Regions from separate parts of the Eubacterium sp. AM46-8 genome, predicted to be linked through region 3. Evidence: predicted binding sites of a transcription regulator. Region 3 holds the regulator's gene; each other region holds the start of a gene.
The links. Region 3 encodes HrcA, which represses chaperone genes, less so after heat shock. Its sites were predicted from a motif close to TGTTAGCACTCNNNNNNNNNGAGTGCTAACA; they were not measured.
Positions count from the first base shown of each region.

Region 1: DW963_RS02765 (Hsp20/alpha crystallin family protein) is a predicted target of HrcA. The motif match lies at 3,917-3,947, and genes of this name have one in related genera.
Region 2: htpG (molecular chaperone HtpG) is a predicted target of HrcA. The motif match lies at 2,419-2,449, and genes of this name have one in related genera.

Region 1 covers NZ_QSEU01000003.1:66,783-73,584, forward strand. Annotated here, with positions in the region: gene DW963_RS02735 (acetyl-CoA carboxylase carboxyltransferase subunit beta) at 1-347, shown strand, start outside; partial or broken gene DW963_RS02740 (acetyl-CoA carboxylase carboxyltransferase subunit alpha) at 381-1,205, shown strand; gene DW963_RS02745 (flavodoxin family protein) at 1,285-1,581, shown strand; gene DW963_RS02750 (hypothetical protein) at 1,578-2,006, shown strand; gene DW963_RS02755 (phosphate acyltransferase) at 2,063-3,028, shown strand; gene DW963_RS02760 (arginase family protein) at 3,074-3,847, shown strand; gene DW963_RS02765 (Hsp20/alpha crystallin family protein) at 4,097-4,537, shown strand; gene DW963_RS13535 (hypothetical protein) at 4,580-4,702, shown strand; gene DW963_RS02770 (hypothetical protein) at 4,859-5,071, shown strand; gene DW963_RS02775 (M48 family metallopeptidase) at 5,092-5,628, shown strand; gene DW963_RS02780 (nitroreductase family protein) at 5,714-6,259, shown strand; gene DW963_RS02785 (aspartate dehydrogenase) at 6,303-6,476, shown strand; gene DW963_RS02790 (UvrD-helicase domain-containing protein) at 6,499-6,802, shown strand, end outside.
Region 2 covers NZ_QSEU01000022.1:414-7,215, reverse strand. Annotated here, with positions in the region: gene lepB (signal peptidase I) at 1-298, opposite strand, end outside; gene htpG (molecular chaperone HtpG) at 348-2,342, opposite strand; gene DW963_RS12525 (DUF5721 family protein) at 2,508-3,002, opposite strand; gene DW963_RS12520 (ABC transporter permease) at 3,104-3,895, opposite strand; gene DW963_RS12515 (ABC transporter ATP-binding protein) at 3,892-4,617, opposite strand; gene DW963_RS12510 (DHH family phosphoesterase) at 4,743-5,726, shown strand; gene DW963_RS12505 (GH25 family lysozyme) at 5,805-6,802, opposite strand, start outside.
Region 3 covers NZ_QSEU01000002.1:176,599-183,400, forward strand. Annotated here, with positions in the region: gene DW963_RS02240 (aconitase/3-isopropylmalate dehydratase large subunit family protein) at 1-81, shown strand, start outside; gene DW963_RS02245 (LeuD/DmdB family oxidoreductase small subunit) at 111-605, shown strand; gene DW963_RS02250 (3-isopropylmalate dehydratase large subunit) at 626-1,867, shown strand; gene thrC (threonine synthase) at 1,990-3,477, shown strand; gene hrcA (heat-inducible transcriptional repressor HrcA) at 3,697-4,791, shown strand; gene grpE (nucleotide exchange factor GrpE) at 4,803-5,447, shown strand; gene dnaK (molecular chaperone DnaK) at 5,515-6,802, shown strand, end outside.

The DNA of each region.
Region 1 (6,802 bases), on a different contig from region 3:
AGGGCGCACTGTCACTTATGCAGATGGCAAAGGTTTCAGCAGCAGCCAGAAGACACAGTGACGCAGGACTCTTATATGTTGTATGTACAACAGACCCTACAATGGGCGGTGCTACAGCAAGCTTTGCAATGCTTGGAGATATAATCATATCTGAACCGGGTGCAATGATTGGATTTGCAGGAAAGCGAGTAGTAGAGCAGGTTACAGGTGAAGTGCTTCCGGATAATTTCCAGAGCGCAGAGTTCCAGTTAAAGAACGGATTTATAGATGATATCGTGCCAAGACAGGAACAGAGGGCATATCTTGCTAACATTCTTGCAATACATGCAGAAACAGTAAGTGCATAACAGTATTGCATTGCAATATAAGGAGAAAGATTAATCATGACAAACGAGAATTTAAGTGTTTATGACAGAATCTGCCGTACAAGAAAGAGCGGCAGAGCAACTGCATCGGATTATATAAATGCTACAATAACTGATTTTGTAGAACTTCACGGTGACAGATGCTTTGCAGATGACCATGCCATTGTCGGTGGTATCGGACGACTTAACGGAAAGCCTGTAACTGTAATCGGAATTGAAAAAGGAAGAGATTTAAACGAAAGACTTTTAAGGAATTTTGGTTGCGTTCTTCCAGAAGGATACAGAAAAGCATTAAGACTTATAAAGCAGGCTGAAAAGTTCCACAGACCGGTTATCTGTTTTGTTGATACACAGGGTGCTAACTGCGGTAAGGGCGCAGAAGAAAGAGGACAGGGACAGGCAATTGCCAACAACCTGTATGAGCTTACAGATGTTAAGACACCTATTATATCAGTAATGATTGGTGAAGGCGGGAGCGGCGGCGCACTTGCACTTGCTGTTGCGGATGAAGTATGGATGCTTGAAAATGCATATTATTCAGTAATCACACCTGAGTCATGTGCAAGTATTCTATTCAAAGATCCTAAGAGAGCGCCAGAGGCAGCAGAACATCTCAAGCTTACAGCATCAGACCTCAATAAAATGGGTATCGTAGAAAAGGTCGTTGAAGAACCGGAAGATTTTTCAGAAGAGAAAGAAACATCACATTTTATGAAAAAGCTTGCTGACGACCTTTTAAAAGAAATAAAGCAGTTAGAGAAGAAGCCGGTTGATAAGCTTCTTGATGACAGATATGAGAAATACAGAAAAATAGGCCGTTACAGCGAATACAGTGAGGCAGTAGGAGAGGTTCCTGGAGCAGCACAGTTACTTGGTGCATCACAGGCTCCTGCAAGAAAGAGAAGAGGATTATTTGGACGTGGCTAAGATATTAGTTTTAAATGGAAGTCCACATAAGAATGCCAGCACTACAATGGCGGTAACTAACGCATTTGTAAAAGGAATGTGTGAAGGCGGTGAATATGAGTCGGAGATAATCAATATCTCCGACTTAAATGTTACTCCATGCATGGGCTGTCTTTCATGCTGGGCAAGGACTGAGGGCGAGTGTGTTATCAAAAATGATGACATGCCGGCAGTTAAGAAAAGAATAGAAGAAGCAGACATTATAATTGAAAGTTATCCGTTGTATTTTTTGGCATGCCGGGACAGATGAAGCTTTTCACAGACAGACTTTTAAGCATGATGTGTACTTACAGGGGACAGAAGCCACCTGAAAATGGCGAGTCATTTCACGGCATAAGAAATCCAAAGACGGGACAGAAATTGGTTCTTATATCGGGATGTGCTTATTCGGAGTCAGAGTCAGTCTATGATTCGCTTCTTAAGGAATATGAGTGCATATGTGGTAAAAATGGATTTACAGCAATTCTATGTCCACAGTTAAAGACATTAATTGAACTGGGTGCAAGTTCAAGACTTGACAGATATTTGTCAAAGTATGAGGCGGCGGGAAAAGAGTTTGCTGCGACAAAGCATTTGTCAGAGGAAACAAAGCAGAAGCTGTCAAAAGCTCCATTTTCAGAGGCAGTGTATAAGAATCTGCTTGATAATTTCTGGCACGAGCAGAAGGAGGGCTAAATCCTCTCCTCGTCAATGGACTCGGATTTTACTTCGTAAAACAAGGAGGATTAAATTTGATAAAGATAGTTGTAGATTTGCTTGGCGCTGACAAGCCGCAGACAGAGCTTGTTTCAGGCGCAATCAGGGCAATCAGTGAGAATAAAGATTTGTATGTATATCTGATGGGAAGGAAGGCCGAGCTTGAGGATTTCCTTGCCAATGTAAATTATGATGAATCGCAGCTTGAGATAGTGGACTGCACACAGGAGATAACTAATTATGATGACCCGGTTGACGCTTACCACGATAAGACTGATTCGTCCTTAATCAAGGGACTTAAAATGTGCCGTATGAATGAGGATATTGGTGGATTCGTGACATGTGGTGCAACAGGAGTTGTGCTTATCAGCTCAATCCTGATACTTGGCAAGTTAAATGCGACAAGACCGGCACTTTCAGTAGTTCTTAATGGCCGTAATGACAAGCCATTCTGTATAGTTGACTGCGGTGCCAATATTGACTGCAAGGCAGACCGTTTTGTCGATTTTGCAAGACTCGGTGTAGCTTACATGAAGACACTCGGAATTGAGAATCCGACAGTTGCAACACTTTCTAATGGCATTGAAGCTGGAAAGGGAAGTGATGTTATTAAGGAAGCTCATGAGCTTTTAGAAAAATGTGGTTTTAATTTCACAGGTAATATTGAAGGCAAAGAAGTGTTAGACGGCAACGCAGATGTTGTTGTATGTGATGGATTTGCAGGAAATGTGCTTCTTAAATCAATCGAGGGAACAGCAAAGGTTGTGTTTGATGATATAAGAAGGGCGGCAGCAGGTGCATCTGATACCCAAAAGGCACAGCTAGAGGCATTTATTGGCAGACTTGAGCCAAAGTTTGATTACAACAATGAAGGCGGAGCAATTCTTCTAGCGTTAAGAAGCCGGTTGTTAAGGGACATGGAGCGGCAACGGACAAAACAGTGTATAATACAGTTAAGATTGCTTATGGACTTGCAAAGAATAATCTTGTGGAGAAGATAAGCGAGGAATTTGAGAAAAAGTAACATCCATTGAGGTGATTGTATAATGCAAAGAGAGAAAAACAACAATTTTATTCTTGATTTCACAGGTGTATATGATGATGAATTTGCTAAGGAAAAAACATCACTTACATGGATAGACTGCACTGATATTACAGGATGTGATATGTATGTATCAGACGAAGCTGAAAAACAGATAGGTGAAAGAGTTGATTCTGTTGGAATTCATGGAATACATTTTCTTGATTCGGGTAACTACCATTATGTTACTAAGATAATGACTGACAGAATTAAGGAACCGTTTTCTTTAGTTGTATTTGATCACCATACCGATATGCAAAAACCTATGATTGAAGGATTAACAAGCTGCGGAGACTGGGCAGGAAAGGTGATTAAAGACAATCCGTATATTTGCCAGCTTATTCTGGTGGGACCAGAGAAGAAAGATATTAATGCGATTGGGTTAAGAAGTAATAAACTTATAACATATTCAGCACAGGAGATAAGAGCCGAAGCAATGGAATCTAAAACAAACCAGATTGATTTATCAGTTCCTGTATACATATCTATTGATAAGGATGTTCTTGATGAAAGCATATGTGAAACCAATTGGAGTCAGGGACATATGAAGCTTGGTACATTAGAGCATATGCTTGGGATAATTATAAGAAACCAGAAGGTTTTAGGTATTGATATATGTGGAGAATGTGATACAGATATGCCGCTTCCTGAATATATGGAAGATGAGGAAAAGAACGGAGAACTTAATAAAGAATTATATAATTTTCTTCTGAAACGACTGAAAAAATATAGTTTATAAATATTTTATAATTCCGCAATCCCATGTAAATACTGGGATTGCGGAATTTTATAATTGGAAAATAAAAATAATTAGCACTCACCTCTTGACAGTGCTAACAAAAAGGTATATAACATAGCCAAGAACAAAGGAAGGGAACCAAAAGAGGTACGAAAGTAAAGGAAAGTACCTCAAGAGGTTACTGAAACATCCCAGTTCCAAAGAAACAAGGTAACAAGATAATGATATATGTTAAAGGAGGAATGACTTATGTTGATGCCTAGTATTTTTGGAGAGAATTTATTTAATGATGATTGGATGGACTTCGGATTTCCTGAAGTTGACAAGACTTTATATGGTAAGCATGCAAATAATGTAATGAAGACTGATGTTAAGGAAACTGATACAGGTTATGAAGTTGATATTGATCTTCCAGGATTTAAGAAGGATGAAATTAATGCACAGCTTGATAACGGTTACCTTACAATAAGTGCTGCTAAGGGACTTGATAAGGATGAAAAGGATAAGAAAGGTAAATACATCCGTAAGGAAAGATATGCTGGTGCTATGAGCCGTAGCTTCTATGTAGGTGAAGGTATCACACAGGAAGATATCAAGGCTAAGTATGAAGATGGTATCTTAAGACTTTCAGTTCCTAAGAAAGAAGCTAAAGCAGTTGAGAATAAGAAGTACATTGCTATTGAAGGCTAATGACTAATCATTTATTATTGAATTAGAAAGGGAGCGATTGTTATGGATAAGAATCCAAAGCATCCATTAAAGAAAAAGAAAGTACATCAGAAGATGAATGTTGCAGACCACAGTGTCGAGGAACAGGCAGCTTTTGGTAAGCATAAGAAACACACATATGAATAAATGATTTTAATCCCGTGGCGGTTGTATGACTGTCGCGGGATTTTTATTTAATCAGCAATTGCTAAATATGAAATTTTAAGAATATATGCCATTGGAAGCCGCGTGTGTGGTATTATAGGAATTGTTTAAAATATGTGGAAAGAAGGCAGGATAAAAATGTTTAACAGAGAAGATAACACATATAACGAAATCAGGGAAAAGTCATTATTCCAGTGGCTTGATGAGATGGAAAAACATGAAGACATAGCAGTTCGTGGAGGCGTTAAACTGACACGGGAATATATACAGCATTTAAAAGATGAAAATAAGAGGCTTGAAGAGCAGAATAAGCTGAAAAATGAATATCTTAAGAAGGTTGTGGGAAGATAAAGCATTTACAAGGTAGAATCATGAACATACAGGTAATAAAATCCAGAAGAAGAACAATAGGAATAGAGGTTCATGCAGATGGGAAAGTGATAGTAAGAACTCCATTGCGAATGTCATCAGCAGAGATTAACAGATTTATAGAAGAACATGATGAATGGATCAGGCAGAAACTGGATTTTGTCAGACAGAAATCAGATAACAGACGCGGTACAGGTGCGCCGGGTATTGAATGTCTGTCGAAGCAGGAACTTGATAATATAAAGGATACATTTGAAAAGAGAGTACAGTTTTACTGTGATATAATGAATGTGAGCGTTGGAAGAATAACTATCCGTAACCAGAAAACAAGGTGGGGGAGCTGTAGTTCTAAAGGCAATGTGAATTTCAACTACCAGTTGTATTATATGCCCCAGGAGCTGATGGATTATGTAATCGTGCATGAACTTTCGCACAGAAGATATATGAATCATTCGGCAGAATTCTGGGAGGAGGTTGAAAAATACTGTCCGGAGTATAGAACATACAGAAAGCAGTTAAAGGGATATAAACTTACTTAGAGGAGGCATTTTATGATAAGCAGATAATGATGTGTAGATTGAGCGGAAACATTAGTAATTATAATCATAGAAAAGAGGTATACATATGGAATTACAGGCAGTAATGGAGAAAAGAAGAAGCATAAGAAATTATAATCCAGAGAGAAAGGTTACTAAGGAGCAGCTTGAGGAACTTATTAAGGCTGCGTCATATGCACCTTCATGGAAGAATCTGCAGACATCAAGATATTACTGTGTTTTATCTGAAAATGCGGTAAAAGAAGTTAGAGAAAAATGTCTTCCTGAATTCAATCAAGCTAATTCAGACGGAGCAGGTGCGTATATAGTCACAACATTTGTAAAGGGAATGGTTGGTTTCGATAAGAATACAAGCAGCCCGGTTAATGAAGCTGGTGACGGCTGGGGTTATTATGACCTTGGTCTGCAGAATGAGAATCTGCTTCTTAAAGCGGCTGAACTGGGGCTTGATACTCTGGTAATGGGCATTAGAGATGGTGAGGCGTTAAGAGAATTGCTTAATATTCCAGACAGTGAAAATGTTGTGTCTGTTATTGCTGTCGGCTACAGGAGACAGGAGCCACCTGAAAGACCTAAGAGAAAAGAGCTTGATGCTGTCGCGAGATTTATATAATGATTATAAATCTAGAACTGGAGCAAGAAAGCTAATAGATAAAATGAATAAGAAACCAGTACTGAAGACAAGCATATGCACAGGGGAGCAGGTTGCGGGATTTCAGGATATCCATACCGGTAAGATAGAGGAGATAATGCTGATTAAGCAGGCCGCGGATATAGATACATTTAAACAAATGTATGGAATTGATGGAGAGATACCAAAGGTATACTAAATATTTACAGGTAAAGAGGACTATGAACATACCAGAAAGAGCAACGAAGGAACAGACAGATGCAATAACACAGACAGAAGGCAACATAAGGGTTGCGTCAGTTCCAGGTTCGGGAAAAACATTTGTACTTACATATAGAATAGCATATCTTATAACAGAACTGTTTGTTGAGCCATCATCTATTGTGGCGCTTACATTTACAAACAAGGCAGCTTCGCAAATGAAACACAGATTAAGGAATATTGTTGGTGATAACGCCAACTGTTTTACGGGAACATTTCACGGATATTGTAACATGTTTCTTAAAGAGGAGATTCACAGGCTGA
Region 2 (6,802 bases), on a different contig from region 3:
TCTCCATTGAACCAGAAGGAACCTGTGCATTAACTATAATAAATCTTGTGAATAGAAATGCAACTATGATGGCAACAGCAAGAATCTTAATATAGCTTAATATTTCCTGTCCAATACTTTCTTTATGGTCCTTGCGTGCAGGAGCAGGTGGCTCGTCGCTGTATCGTGGAATATCATAGTCATCATAATCTGTGTCATCATAAGAGAAATCATCGTCAATATCATCTAAGAATTCTATACCGTCATCGTATTTAGCTTTAGTATCATCGTCATAATTGTCATAGTTAAAATTAGTCATGTTATATATTTCCTTATTGTTATATAAGACAATGATAGTTTAAATGGCGTTATTTTGCAAGTAATTCCATGATTTTATTGCTTCTTGCAATAAATCCAGTCATCTGTTCAGGAGAGAGTGGTGCATGACTAAGCATAGCAAGGTCATAGAGCTGTTCGCATATAATCTTAGTATTTTCGCCGTCTGTATGTTCTGCAACATATTTAACAAGATCATTGTTAGCATTAAGTACAAGAGTCTGACCTTCGGCACCAAACATATTAGGATCCATGCCTGCCATACCATACATCTTCATCATATCCTGCATACGTCTGCTTTCTTCTGAAAGAGTAATCATTGAAGATATAGATGCATCCTTTAATTTCTCAACATTAACAGTTAAATTCTCTTTGCCAAGAGCATCCTTGAAAGTCTTAGAGAGCTTTTCGGTCATGTCCTTCAACTCGTCTTTAGAAGTCTCTTCCTTAAAGCTGTCTGAAAGATCTGCATCGATACGCTTGAACTTGAGATTCTCATTCTTAGATTCCATGTTAGTGATGAATGGCTGGTCAATGTTATGAGTAAGAATTACAGCATCAATACCTTCATTCTTAAACATGTTGATATACTGACTCTGCTCAACTTCGTCTGTTACATAGAATACTGTGTTTTCATGTTTCTCTTTATTCTCTTCGAGACATTCCTTAAGTGTTAAATATTTGCCGTCAAGGTTCTTGAATATGATATAATCATTCATCTTCTCAGCAAATTTTTCATCCTTTAAGCAGCCAAATTTGATAAATGGATTGATGTCATCCCAGTATTTCTCATAGTTCTCTTTATCTGTCTTACACATTCCTGAAAGCTTGTCGGCAACCTTTTTAGTGATATAATCAGATATCTTTTTAACAAATCCATCGTTCTGAAGTGCTGAACGTGATACATTAAGTGGAAGGTCTGGGCAGTCAATAACACCTTTAAGAAGAAGTAAGAACTCTGGAATAACTTCTTTAATGTTATCTGCTACGAATACCTGATTGTTATAAAGCTTTATAGTACCTTCAATAGATTCATACTCTGTATTAATCTTAGGGAAGTAGAGAATACCCTTAAGATTGAATGGATAATCCATGTTAAGGTGAATCCAGAATAATGGTTCTTTATAATCGTGGAATACCTTGCGGTAGAATTCCTTGTAATCTTCATCAGAACATTCATTAGGATGCTTTGTCCAGAGTGGATGGATATCATTGATTGCAACCGGACGTTTAACAATCTTGGCCATCTTCTTTGCTGGAACCTTCTCAACAGTTTCCTTAGTTCCGTCTTCTTTCTCAACTTCTTCAGTTACAGCATCCTTTATAAATGTATCAAGAACTGTATCTTTTTCTGTAACTTCTTCCTCAGGAATCTCCTCAGTCTGTTCACCGGCATCTTCGTTAGTTACAAAGATTGGAACCGGCATGAAAGAGCAGTACTTATCAAGAACTTCTTTAGCCTTATATTCGTTGGCAAATTCATAGCTGTCTTCATTGAGGTAAAGAGTAATCTCTGTACCAGGAGCTGCTTTGGTTCCCTCACTTATATCATATTCAGTTCCTCCGTCGCATGACCAGTGAACTGATTCAGCTCCGTCCTTAAATGAAAGAGTATCAATAGTAACCTGGTCAGCAACCATAAATGCTGAGTAGAAACCTAAACCGAAATGTCCGATAATCTGGTCATCATTAGCCTTATCCTTATACTTTTCAAGGAATGCTTCAGCACCTGAAAAAGCAATCTGGTTGATATACTCATCAACCTCTTCCTTAGTCATACCAATACCATTATCAATGATCTTGATTGTCTTATCTTTTGCAGAAAGCTTAATCTCAACCTTATAATCAATATCGTCTGGAGCTTCGTATTCTCCAATCATTGAAAGCTTCTTGAGTTTAGTGATAGCATCACAAGCATTAGAAACTAACTCTCTATAGAAGATATCATGGTCAGAATACATCCATTTCTTGATGATAGGGAAAATATTCTGACTGTTAATAGATAAATTACCATGTTCTTTTGACATAATATTTCACTCTCCAATCTGTATAGTATTAAACTAAATGTTAATTTAATACACTCAGAAACATAAGTCAAGCAAAAACTAGCACTCAAAGATAAAGAGTGCTAACAGAAAACCGCCTGAGCATGTAAACAGGCGGTTTTGCGGCATTTATTAAATAATTCTAAATTATTCTTCATAGGAAATATCAGCATCTGACAGGAAGTTAAGAATATATCGTTCAAATGCTTCATCAAGTGAACGGTCGAGAGTGAAAGTACTAAGCGAAGATGCTGTTGTCATGGTTACTGAACCATCCTGATAGCGTACATTAAGAAATAAACCATTGACACAATCAGGGTCAAAGTTAAGGCTGTTGTCAAGTATCAGCTTTGCAACGACTGCTTCAGGCAGTACAAATGTAACCTTTAAAAGTTCAGGAACTTTCCTGCCCTTAATTATGCTGAATGCGAAAGGCTTAATGTTCTTCCATGATGTATATCTTGCAGAAGGCATGGAATTAAGCTCATCTTCATGGTAAAAGTGGGTGTTGAGCTTTCCATCTATTGTATAACTGCAGCCAGTGCATATATAGGCTTCTGAAATACACATACCATCAAATGTATCGCTTATCAGAAGTTTATTCATAAATTGCTTTAAATCCTTAATTGTAAGAGAAAGCATAAATCCTCCTTGTTTTGCGAAGCAAAATGCGACTGCTCATGCAGGAGCAGAGGATTTTAGCCTCCTTGTTTTGCAAAATGTATATTGATTATAATATATAATCAGTCTTTTAGAAATAGCTTTTGAATTATATTTATTATAGCAAAGAGAATTGTTGATATAATACAGAGAATAACAATTCCGAGAACTACATAACTCATCTTAAATACCTGGCTGCCATATATTATAAGGTAGCCAAGTCCTTTTTTGGCAGCTAAGAATTCACCTATAATTACACCTACAAGACACAGACCTATATTTACCTTCATGTTACTTATAATGATTTTCTTGGAGCCGGGGATGATAAGCTTGCACAGAATATGCCATTTATTACCTCCAAGGGTCCGTATCAGAGTTATTTTTTCTTTGTCAATTCCAAGAAAACCTGTGTACAGATTAATTATCATGCCAAATATGGCTACGGATACAGCGGTTATGATAATTGCTTTGGTATTAGTGCCAAGCCATACAATGAGCATAGGTGCAAGAGCTGACTTAGGAAGACTGTTTAATACTACCATAAAAGGTTCAAGACAGTCTGACAGTCCTTTGAAGCACCATAACAATATTGCAAATATAATCCCGACAACTGTAATTATTGCAAATGCGACTATGGTTTCATAGAGAGTTACCCATATATGCATGAATATTACTCCGTCTTTGGCTAGGTCTATAAATGTCTGATACAGCCTTACCGGTGAACTGAATATAAATGCGTTGATAATACCTTTGTCAGCAGAGAATTCCCACAGACCGACAAATCCTAAGAATAATATCAGGCGGGAGAGTGTTACTGATATAGTATACAAACGTTGCTTTATTATGAATTTTTTCTGTAAAGGACTAATATTCATTTTAACACCTCCCTTATTTCATCAAAATATTTCTGGGAAGAAAGAGTATCTCTTGATTCTATATTGATAGTTTTCAGAAGCTTTGCAGGACGGCTCGTGAGTATTAATACACGGTCGGTCATTGCAATTGCTTCGGATATATCGTGTGTTACTAATATTACGGTTTTCTTCTCACTCCTTAATATATTACATATATCTTCCCTTACTTCGAGTCTTGTCTGATAATCAAGGGCAGAAAATGGTTCGTCTAAAAGTAAAATATCCGGTTTCAGAGCAAGTGTGCGGATAAGTGCTGCACGCTGTCTCATACCTCCGGATAGCTGGGATGGCCGCGCTGATTTGAATTCTGCAAGGTCATATTGCTCTAAGAGATGATTAACATATGCAATGTTTTCAGGCGTTTTTTTGTTATTTATTTCAAGACCTAACATAACATTTTTATAGATACTGCGCCATTCAAACAGATTATCCTTCTGCAGCATATATCCCATCCGGGAGTCCGGATTGTTCTCTGGCGGTCTTATATATATGGTTCCAGCTTCAGGCTTTATAAGATCGCATAGCAGAGAGAGCAGTGTGGATTTACCACAACCGGATGGACCGACAATCGAGGTGAAACTTCCGGGTTCTATTTCAAAAGAAAGATCATTGATTACCGGAGTCTCTCCATTTTTATCGTGATAAGAATAATATATGTGATCCAGAGATAGAATTGATTCCAATAGATTGCTCCCATACTATGGTTAATATAATTTATGAAAATTATTGAAAAAAGTGATTATGAAGATTGAATTAGACGCATATAAAGAATATAATAATAACACTAAGGTCATATGAGGGGTACATTATGAACTGCTTAGAAGAGATAATAGCTAATATAAGCACAAAAAGAGTGTTTATACAGACACATAATTTCCCGGATCCTGATGCAATGGCATGTGCATATGGATTGTCAGAACTGCTTAAAGCAAAAGGGGTAGACGCAGAGATTTGTTATAAGGGAAGTATTGATAAAACAGTAACAGCCAAGATGGTAAGACTGCTTGATATTGCAGTTAAAGAATATATGAGTGCAGATAAATTCAGTAAAGAAGATGAGATAATTCTTGTTGATGCACAGAAAGGTAATTCTAACATTATAGATATGAATGGTCATGAGATTATATGCATAGATCATCATCCTGTATATGAACATGTTGATTATAGATTCTCAGATATAAGACCGGAGGTTGGTGCATGCGCTTCGATTATTGCGTCATATTATTTTGATAATAATATTGAGATGTCAAAGAATGTTGCAACAGCTTTATTGTACGGGATTAAGATGGACACAGCTGATATGCGCAGAGGCGTTTCACAGCTTGATCTGGATATGTTTTATAAGTTGTTTATGAACACTGACAGGACAATTCTTGCAGACCTTGACAGCAGTGTACTGCATTTTGATGATATTAAGGCATATAAGGACGCACTCAGTACGATAGATATAAGAGAAGATGTATGCTTTGCATGTGCAGGTTATGAGTGCAAGGAATCGCTTATAGCGGCAATATGTGATTTTACTCTGACACTGGATGAAATTAATCTGTCAGTAGTATATTCTCCTAAGAAGGATGGAATTAAGATGTCAATAAGAAGTGCAGGTAAATATCTGTCAGGCGTAATGACAGTTAATGCACTTAAAGGAATAGGAACCGGTGGTGGTCATGATAATATGGCAGGCGGTTATGTTCCATATAAAAAGGGGGATAATGGAAAGGTAAGCGAAGCTGACGTTGTAAGGCTTGAAAAAGAGATTAAAGAGAGATTTATAAGAGAAACATGGAATTAATATAAACCGTCAGTCTGGATATCGGGTTCAGGCTGACGGTTTTGACATTGGTCTGTGTTAATATTTATATATCAATAGTTATCGTATATCAATCTGTATCCTGTCTATAAAATGTCCGAATATTCCTGCATATCCGTCCATTCCGTTATCGGTGGAGTTATCTTTCTGTAAACTGTAATAGTCTCTGTTTACAGGGCTTACCCTGTAGAATGCATAATGATAACCTGATGAATTAATAATATCATCAGGGGTGTAATAATATATCTCAACGGCATCAACAGGTGTGTCATTGCCAGCATATCCATTATAGTAATCATTAATATCAGTGTTGCGGCTGTCTATGAAATCCAGCCAGCCACTATTTACATGGACTCTGTATTTTATATAGCCGGTATCTGTTGTGGCTGCAAGACCGGTAATGCTCTGACCGGATATTCCGGCGTAGTCAGCATTATTCTTAACTATGGGAAGCCAGCGGCCTGTTGAAAGCTTTGTCTGATAGTAAACATTTATATTATTGGATGAACTATCATCGATACGCATAGTTTCACCAGTATTATCATCTTTTTTAACAGAATAATCTGAGTAATATATATTGCCATCATATTCTTCATCTTCGATTTCTACTGCACCAAACTGCCACATGGTACAGTCAAGGCTTGGAGAATCAATTCCCCAGTGCGCAAGCCAGATATTCATCTCTGGGATTGATTTCAGTCTGTCAAGGTCAAGCACATTGGTAAAATAGTTGTAATTGGCATAGACGCCGGTTTTATATCCGCTGACACGCATAGCATTAACAAACATTTCGCAGAAATCAGATAGCAGTTCTCCTTCGGAGTATACATCCAGACCATTTTTTGCTTTATATCCGTCAGCATCCTCCATATCAAACCACACACCAAGCTGAGGCGTTCTGCCTTGAAGAAGTCTTAAGGCGTGGGCAGTTTCGCTTGCTGCGTCATAATAATCCAAAGCATAACTGTACAGATAGACGCCGTAAGGAATTCCAAGCCGTTCACATTCATCCATATTTCTGATTGCAGCAGAGTCATCCTGTGACTGGATATCGCTGC
Region 3 (6,802 bases):
TCTTTCGTATATCTTGCTTCAGCGGCAACTGTTACAGCATCAGCAATCAAGGGCGAGATAGCAACAGCAGACATGGTATAAGATAAGGATTTAACTTCAAAGGAGTAATTATGAACGAGAAATTTAGCGGTAAAGTATGGGTGCTTGGTGATGACATTGATACAGATATCATTATTCCTACAGAGTACCTCGCATTAAAGACAGTAGAAGATATGAAGCCATATGCATTTTCGCCATTAAGACCAGAACTTGCAGGTCAGATTAAGCCGGGCGACATCATTGTTGCAGGAAAGAACTTTGGTTGTGGTTCATCAAGAGAGCAGGCACCTGAGGTTATTAAGGCATTAGGTATTAAATGTGTTATTGCCAAATCATATGCAAGAATATTCTTCAGAAATTCTATTAATAACGGACTTCTCCTTATTGAGAATGCAGACCTTCACGACGCAGTTAAAGAAGGCGATACTATTGATGTTGAAGTAAATGCACAGATTACACACAATGGAAAGGCATATCCTATTGCTTCACTTCCTGATAATCTTGTGGATATACTTAATGCAGGCGGACTTGTTAAGGCAATGAGAAAGCTTAACGGTCTTGACTAAGACAGGGAGAGGTAAGAATAATGGGACATACAATTATTGAGAAGATTATTGGAAAGAATATTGGCAGGGAAGTAAAGCCGGGAGATATCGTAACTGTTAATGTTGACAGAGTAATGATTCATGATATTTTCATTCCATTTGTTAAAGAGAAATTCGAGGAAATGGGATTCACTAAGATATGGGACCCTGATAAGGCTGTTCTTATATATGACCATCTTGTTCCAGCAAGTCAGGTTGATGATACAAGACATTTCCGTATTGGTAATGAATTTGTGGAAAAATACGGAATGAAGAATATCCACCGTTCAGACGGAATCTGCCATCAGTTAATGACAGAGGCAGGTTATGTAAAGCCGGGAGATATCGCATTTGGTACAGACAGCCACACAACAACATACGGCTGTGTTGGTGCATTTTCATCAGGTATCGGATATACAGAGATGGCAAGTGTATTAGGAACAGGCAAAATGTGGGTTAAAGTTCCACAGACTATCAAGGTAACAGTTAATGGAAAGCTTCCTGAAAATGTGCGTTCAAAGGATATCATATTAAGACTTATCGGTGACCTTGGAGCAGATGGCGCAACTTATCAGGCACTTGAATTCACAGGTTCAACAATTGACGAGATGAGCGTTGCAAGCCGTATGACTATGTCTAACATGGCTATTGAAGCCGGTGCCAAATGTGCTCTTTTTACACCAGATGAAAAGACAGCAGAGTACTGTAATGTAGAACTTACAGATGAATTAAAGGATTTAAAGGGAGATGCGGATGCAGTATATGCAAGAGAGATTACATATAATGCAGAGGATTTAGTTCCGGTTCTTGCATGTCCTTCACAGGTAGATAACATCAAGCCTGTTACAGAGCTTGCCGGAACAGCAGTAGATCAGGTATTCATAGGTTCATGTACTAATGGAAGATTAGAGGATCTTCAGTGTGCAGCAGCTATTCTTAAAGGTAAGAAGGTTGCACCATTTGTCAAGTTAATAGTTACTCCTGCAAGCCGCAAGATATATAAAGAAGCTCTTGCAGACGGAACACTTGAGACACTTGTTGAAGCCGGAGCAATTGTTACACATCCAGGATGCGGATTATGCTGTGGACGAACAGGCGGAATTCTTACTGACGGAGAGGTAGTTGTTGCAACTAACAACAGAAACTTCCTTGGAAGAATGGGAACAAGCAAGGTTAAGATATTCCTTGCGTCTCCAGCTACAGCGGCAGCAAGTGCTATTGCTGGAAAGATCGTGGAGGCTTAAAAACAGACAGAATGTAATTTGTTATTATAAAGTATTGTTTTTGCACAGATGTCTGTTGTATAATATTAAAAGCCTACGACTTTTTCGCAGGCACACTATATTAATTATGAGGTGTATTAAAGATGAGTATGTTCTACAGAAGTACTAGAGACGACAGTGTTAAGGTTACTGCATCACAGGCTATATTAAAGGGGCTTGCAGCAGACGGAGGACTTTTTGTACCAGAGAGTATTCCATCATTAGATAAAAGCTTAGAAGAATTATCTAAGATGACTTATAAAGAAGTTGCTTATGAAGTTATGAAGCTTATGCTTGATGATTTCACAGAGGAAGAACTTAAGAGCTGTATAGACAGAGCTTATGATTCTAAGTTTGATACAGAAGAGATGACTCCGCTTGTTAAAGTTGAAGATGAGTATTTTCTTGAACTTTTCCACGGTGCTACAATAGCATTCAAGGATATGGCACTTTCTATCCTTCCACATCTTCTTACAACTTCTGCTAAGAAGAACAATGTTAAGAATGAAATTGTTATTCTTACAGCTACATCTGGAGATACAGGAAAGGCTGCTTTAGCTGGATTTGCTAATGTTCCGGGAACTAAGATTATTGTATTCTATCCTAAGAACGGTGTAAGCCCAATTCAGGAGAAGCAGATGGTTACACAGAAGGGCGACAATACATATGTAATTGGAATCAAAGGTAACTTTGATGATGCACAGACTGGTGTTAAGAACATTTTCTCTGATAAGGAATTAGAGAAGGTTATGAACGATGCCGGATTCCAGTTTTCATCAGCTAATTCAATCAATATAGGAAGACTTGTTCCACAGATTGTTTATTATGTATATGCATATGCCAAGTTATTAGCTAATGGCGAGATTAAGGATGGCGAGAAGATAAATGTAGTTGTTCCTACAGGTAACTTCGGTAATATCTTAGCTGCATTTTACGCTAAGAATATGGGACTTCCTATTAATAAGTTCATATGTGCATCTAATGAGAATAAGGTATTATATGACTTCTTTACAACAGGTGAGTATGACAGAAACAGAGAGTTCGTTCTTACAACCTCACCATCTATGGATATCCTTATCTCAAGCAACCTTGAGAGACTTATATACAGAATTGCTGGCAATAATGCAGCTAAGAATGCAGAATTTATGGCATCATTAAAGTCAGAAGGAAAGTACAAGATTACAGAAGAGATGAAGGCACAGTTAGCTGACTTCTATGGCAATTATGCTACAGAGGCAGAGGATGCTGCTACAATCAAGAAGATATATGAAGATTGTGGATACGTAATCGATACACATACATCAGTTGCTGCAACTGTATATGATAAGTACAGAAAAGAAACTGGTGATACAACTAAGACAGTTATTGCTTCAACAGCAAGTCCATATAAGTTTACAAGAAGCGTTATGAATGCTATTGATTCTAAGTATGATTCAATGGGAGATTTCGAGCTTGTAGACGAGCTTAGCAAGATAAGCAATGTCAAAGTTCCTAACGCAATTGAAGAAATCAGAACAGCACCAGTTCTTCATGATACTGTATGTGATTCTGACAAGATGTGTGATGAAGTAAAGAAGATTCTTGGAATCTAATATATATAAGAATTAATAGGGCTGTAGCTTTAATGGTTTTGAAACTGTTAGAGCTGCAGCTTTTTTGTGTTAATATCACTTTGTTTAAGAAGTTTATAAATTATTTATAGAAAAAAGAAATATTATTGTTGACATCACGAAAGGGTAGTGATATCTTAAATGTATCGATATTAGCACTCCAATCTAATGAGTGCTAACAAGATGAAAGGAGAGGATGCCATGGAGACGGATGGACGACTGGATGACCGTAAGGTTAAGATACTTAAAGCTGTTATTCAGAATTATCTTGATACCGGAGAACCGGTTGGCTCAAGAACGATTTCCAAGCTGACTGATTTACAGTTAAGTTCAGCAACTATAAGGAATGAGATGGCAGACTTAGAAGAGCTTGGCTACATTGTACAGCCACATACCTCTGCTGGAAGAATTCCAACTGATAAGGGTTACAGATTATATGTTGACGATTTAATGGCCCAGAAAGAGGAAGAGATATCCTTAAGAGAACAGCAGGTTGGTGATAAAGAGAAAGAACTTGATTCTATGAAGGATGCCTTATCAGAGAAGGTAGACAGAGTAGAGGAGCTTCTTCAGAATGTAGCAAAGGTTCTGGCGAATAATACTAATTATGCCACGATGATAACTACTCCTAAGGTAACTGGTAATAAGTTAAGATTTGTTCAGCTTTCACAGCTTGAACCGAATAAGCTTCTTGCTGTTATTGTTATGGAAGGTAATCTTATAAGGAACAAGGTTATAACTATCAGCGAGGATATTTCACCAGAGAATCTTCTGAAGCTTAATCTTCTTCTTAATACAACACTTACAGGTCTTACATTGCAGGAGATGCATCTGGGACTTATATCCAAGATGGAGAGTCAGGCAGGTGAGCATATAGGTATTGTTAAAGAAGTGTTAGATGCGATAGTTGAGACTATAAGTAAGGCTGACGACCTGAAGATATACACAAGCGGTGCAACTAACATATTCAAGTATCCGGAGCTTAGTGATTCCGGGAAAGCAAGTGAGCTTATATATGCTTTGGAGGAAAAGCAGGGCTTGTCTGGACTTGTTAATGACAAGGATGGTTCAGATGAGACTGAAGATGATAACCACGGCATTCAGGTATATATAGGAAATGAAACACCAGTTGAATCCATGAAGGACTGTAGTGTGGTAACAGCCACATATGAATTGCAGGATGGAATGAAGGGAACAATTGGTATTATTGGACCGAAGCGTATGGATTATGAAAAGGTTGTTGATACCTTAAAAGAGATGCAGACGCATTTGGATGATGTATTTAAGAAAACTTAGGAAAGGTTGGTATGGAAGTGTCAAAGGATGTAAAGAAAAAGAAATCAGAAGAGACAGTTCAGGATGAAGTAAAGAATCAGGAGACTGATGCTAAGAAAGAAGAAGCCTGCAACTGCGAATCAGAATGTAAGGCTGATGAAAGTCAGAATGCATGTGAAGCTGATGAATCAGACAAGGCCGAGGCACAGGATGAGAGCACTGAGAGCTCTAAGAAGAAGGATCCTAAGGATGCAGTTATAGAAGAACTTCAGGACAGAGTAAAGAGGCAGATGGCTGAGTTTGATAATTTCAGAAAGAGAACAGAAAAAGAGAAATCTACTATGTTCGAGATGGGAGCCTCAGATATCATTAAGAAGCTTTTACCTATTGTTGATAATTTCGACAGAGGATTTAAGAGTGTGACAGATGAGGAACTTGAAACTCCATTCGCTAAGGGAATGGATATGGTTCACAAGCAGCTTTTAAAGATGCTTGAGGATGCAGATGTTAAGCCTATTGAAGCTTTAGGCGGTGAGTTCAATCCAGATTTCCACAATGCAGTAATGCATGTTGATGATGATTCAGTTGGAGAGAACATCGTAGTTGAAGAGTTTGAGAAGGGCTACACATACAGAGACCAGGTTATAAGACACAGCATGGTCAAGGTTGCTAACTAGCGATAAGCCAGAAAGCATATGTAACACAAGGTATTAATCAATTTAATTATAGAAAGGACATTTTATCATGGGAAAGATTATTGGTATTGATTTAGGTACAACTAATTCTTGCGTAGCTGTAATGGAAGGTGGTAAGCCAGTTGTTATCGCTAACGCAGAAGGTTTAAGAACTACTCCTTCAGTAGTTGCATTTTCAAAGACAGGAGAGAGACTTGTAGGTGATCCTGCAAAGCGTCAGGCAGTTACTAATGCTGATAAGACAATCTCTTCTATCAAGAGACATATGGGTACAGATTACAAGGTTGAGATTGATGGAAAGAAATATACTCCACAGGAAATCTCAGCTATGATTTTACAGAAGTTAAAGTCAGATGCAGAGAATTATCTTGGTGAGAAGGTTTCAGAAGCTGTTATTACAGTTCCTGCTTACTTCAACGATGCACAGCGTCAGGCTACTAAGGATGCTGGTAAGATTGCAGGTCTTGATGTAAAGCGTATCATCAATGAGCCTACAGCAGCAGCTTTAGCTTATGGTCTTGATAATGAGCATGAGCAGAAGATTATGGTTTACGATTTAGGTGGTGGTACATTCGATGTATCTATTATCGAAATCGGTGATGGTGTAATTGAAGTTCTTGCTACAGCTGGTAATAACAAGCTTGGTGGTGATGATTTCGATAATGCTGTTACACAGTATATGTTAAATGATTTCAAGGCTAAGGAAGGTGTTGACCTTTCTAAGGATACAATGGCTCTTCAGAGACTTAAGGAAGCAGCTGAGAAGGCTAAGAAGGAACTTTCAAGCACAACTCAGACAGAAATCAACCTTCCTTATATCACAGCTACAGCTGAAGGACCAAAGCACTTTGAGATGACTCTTACAAGAGCTAAATTCGATGAATTAACACATGACCTTGTAGAAAAGACTGCAGAGCCAGTTAAGAATGCACTTTCAGATGCAGGTCTTACAGCTTCAGAGCTTTCAAAGGTATTATTAGTTGGTGGTTCTACAAGAATCCCTGCTGTACAGGATAAGGTTAAGTCATTAACAGGACATGAGCCAAGCAAGACTCTTAACCCAGATGAGTGCGTAGCTATCGGTGCTTCTATTCAGGGTGGTAAGTTAGCTGGTGATGCAGGTGCTGGTGATATCCTTCTTCTTGATGTAACACCACTTTCACTTTCAATCGAGACAATGGGTGGTATTGCTACAAGACTTATTGAGAGAAATACAACTATTCCTACAAAGAAGAGCCAGATTTTCTCTACAGCTGCTGATAACCAGACAGCCGTTGATATCAACGTTGTACAGGGTGAAAGACAGTTTGCCAGAGATAACAAGTCACTTGGACAGT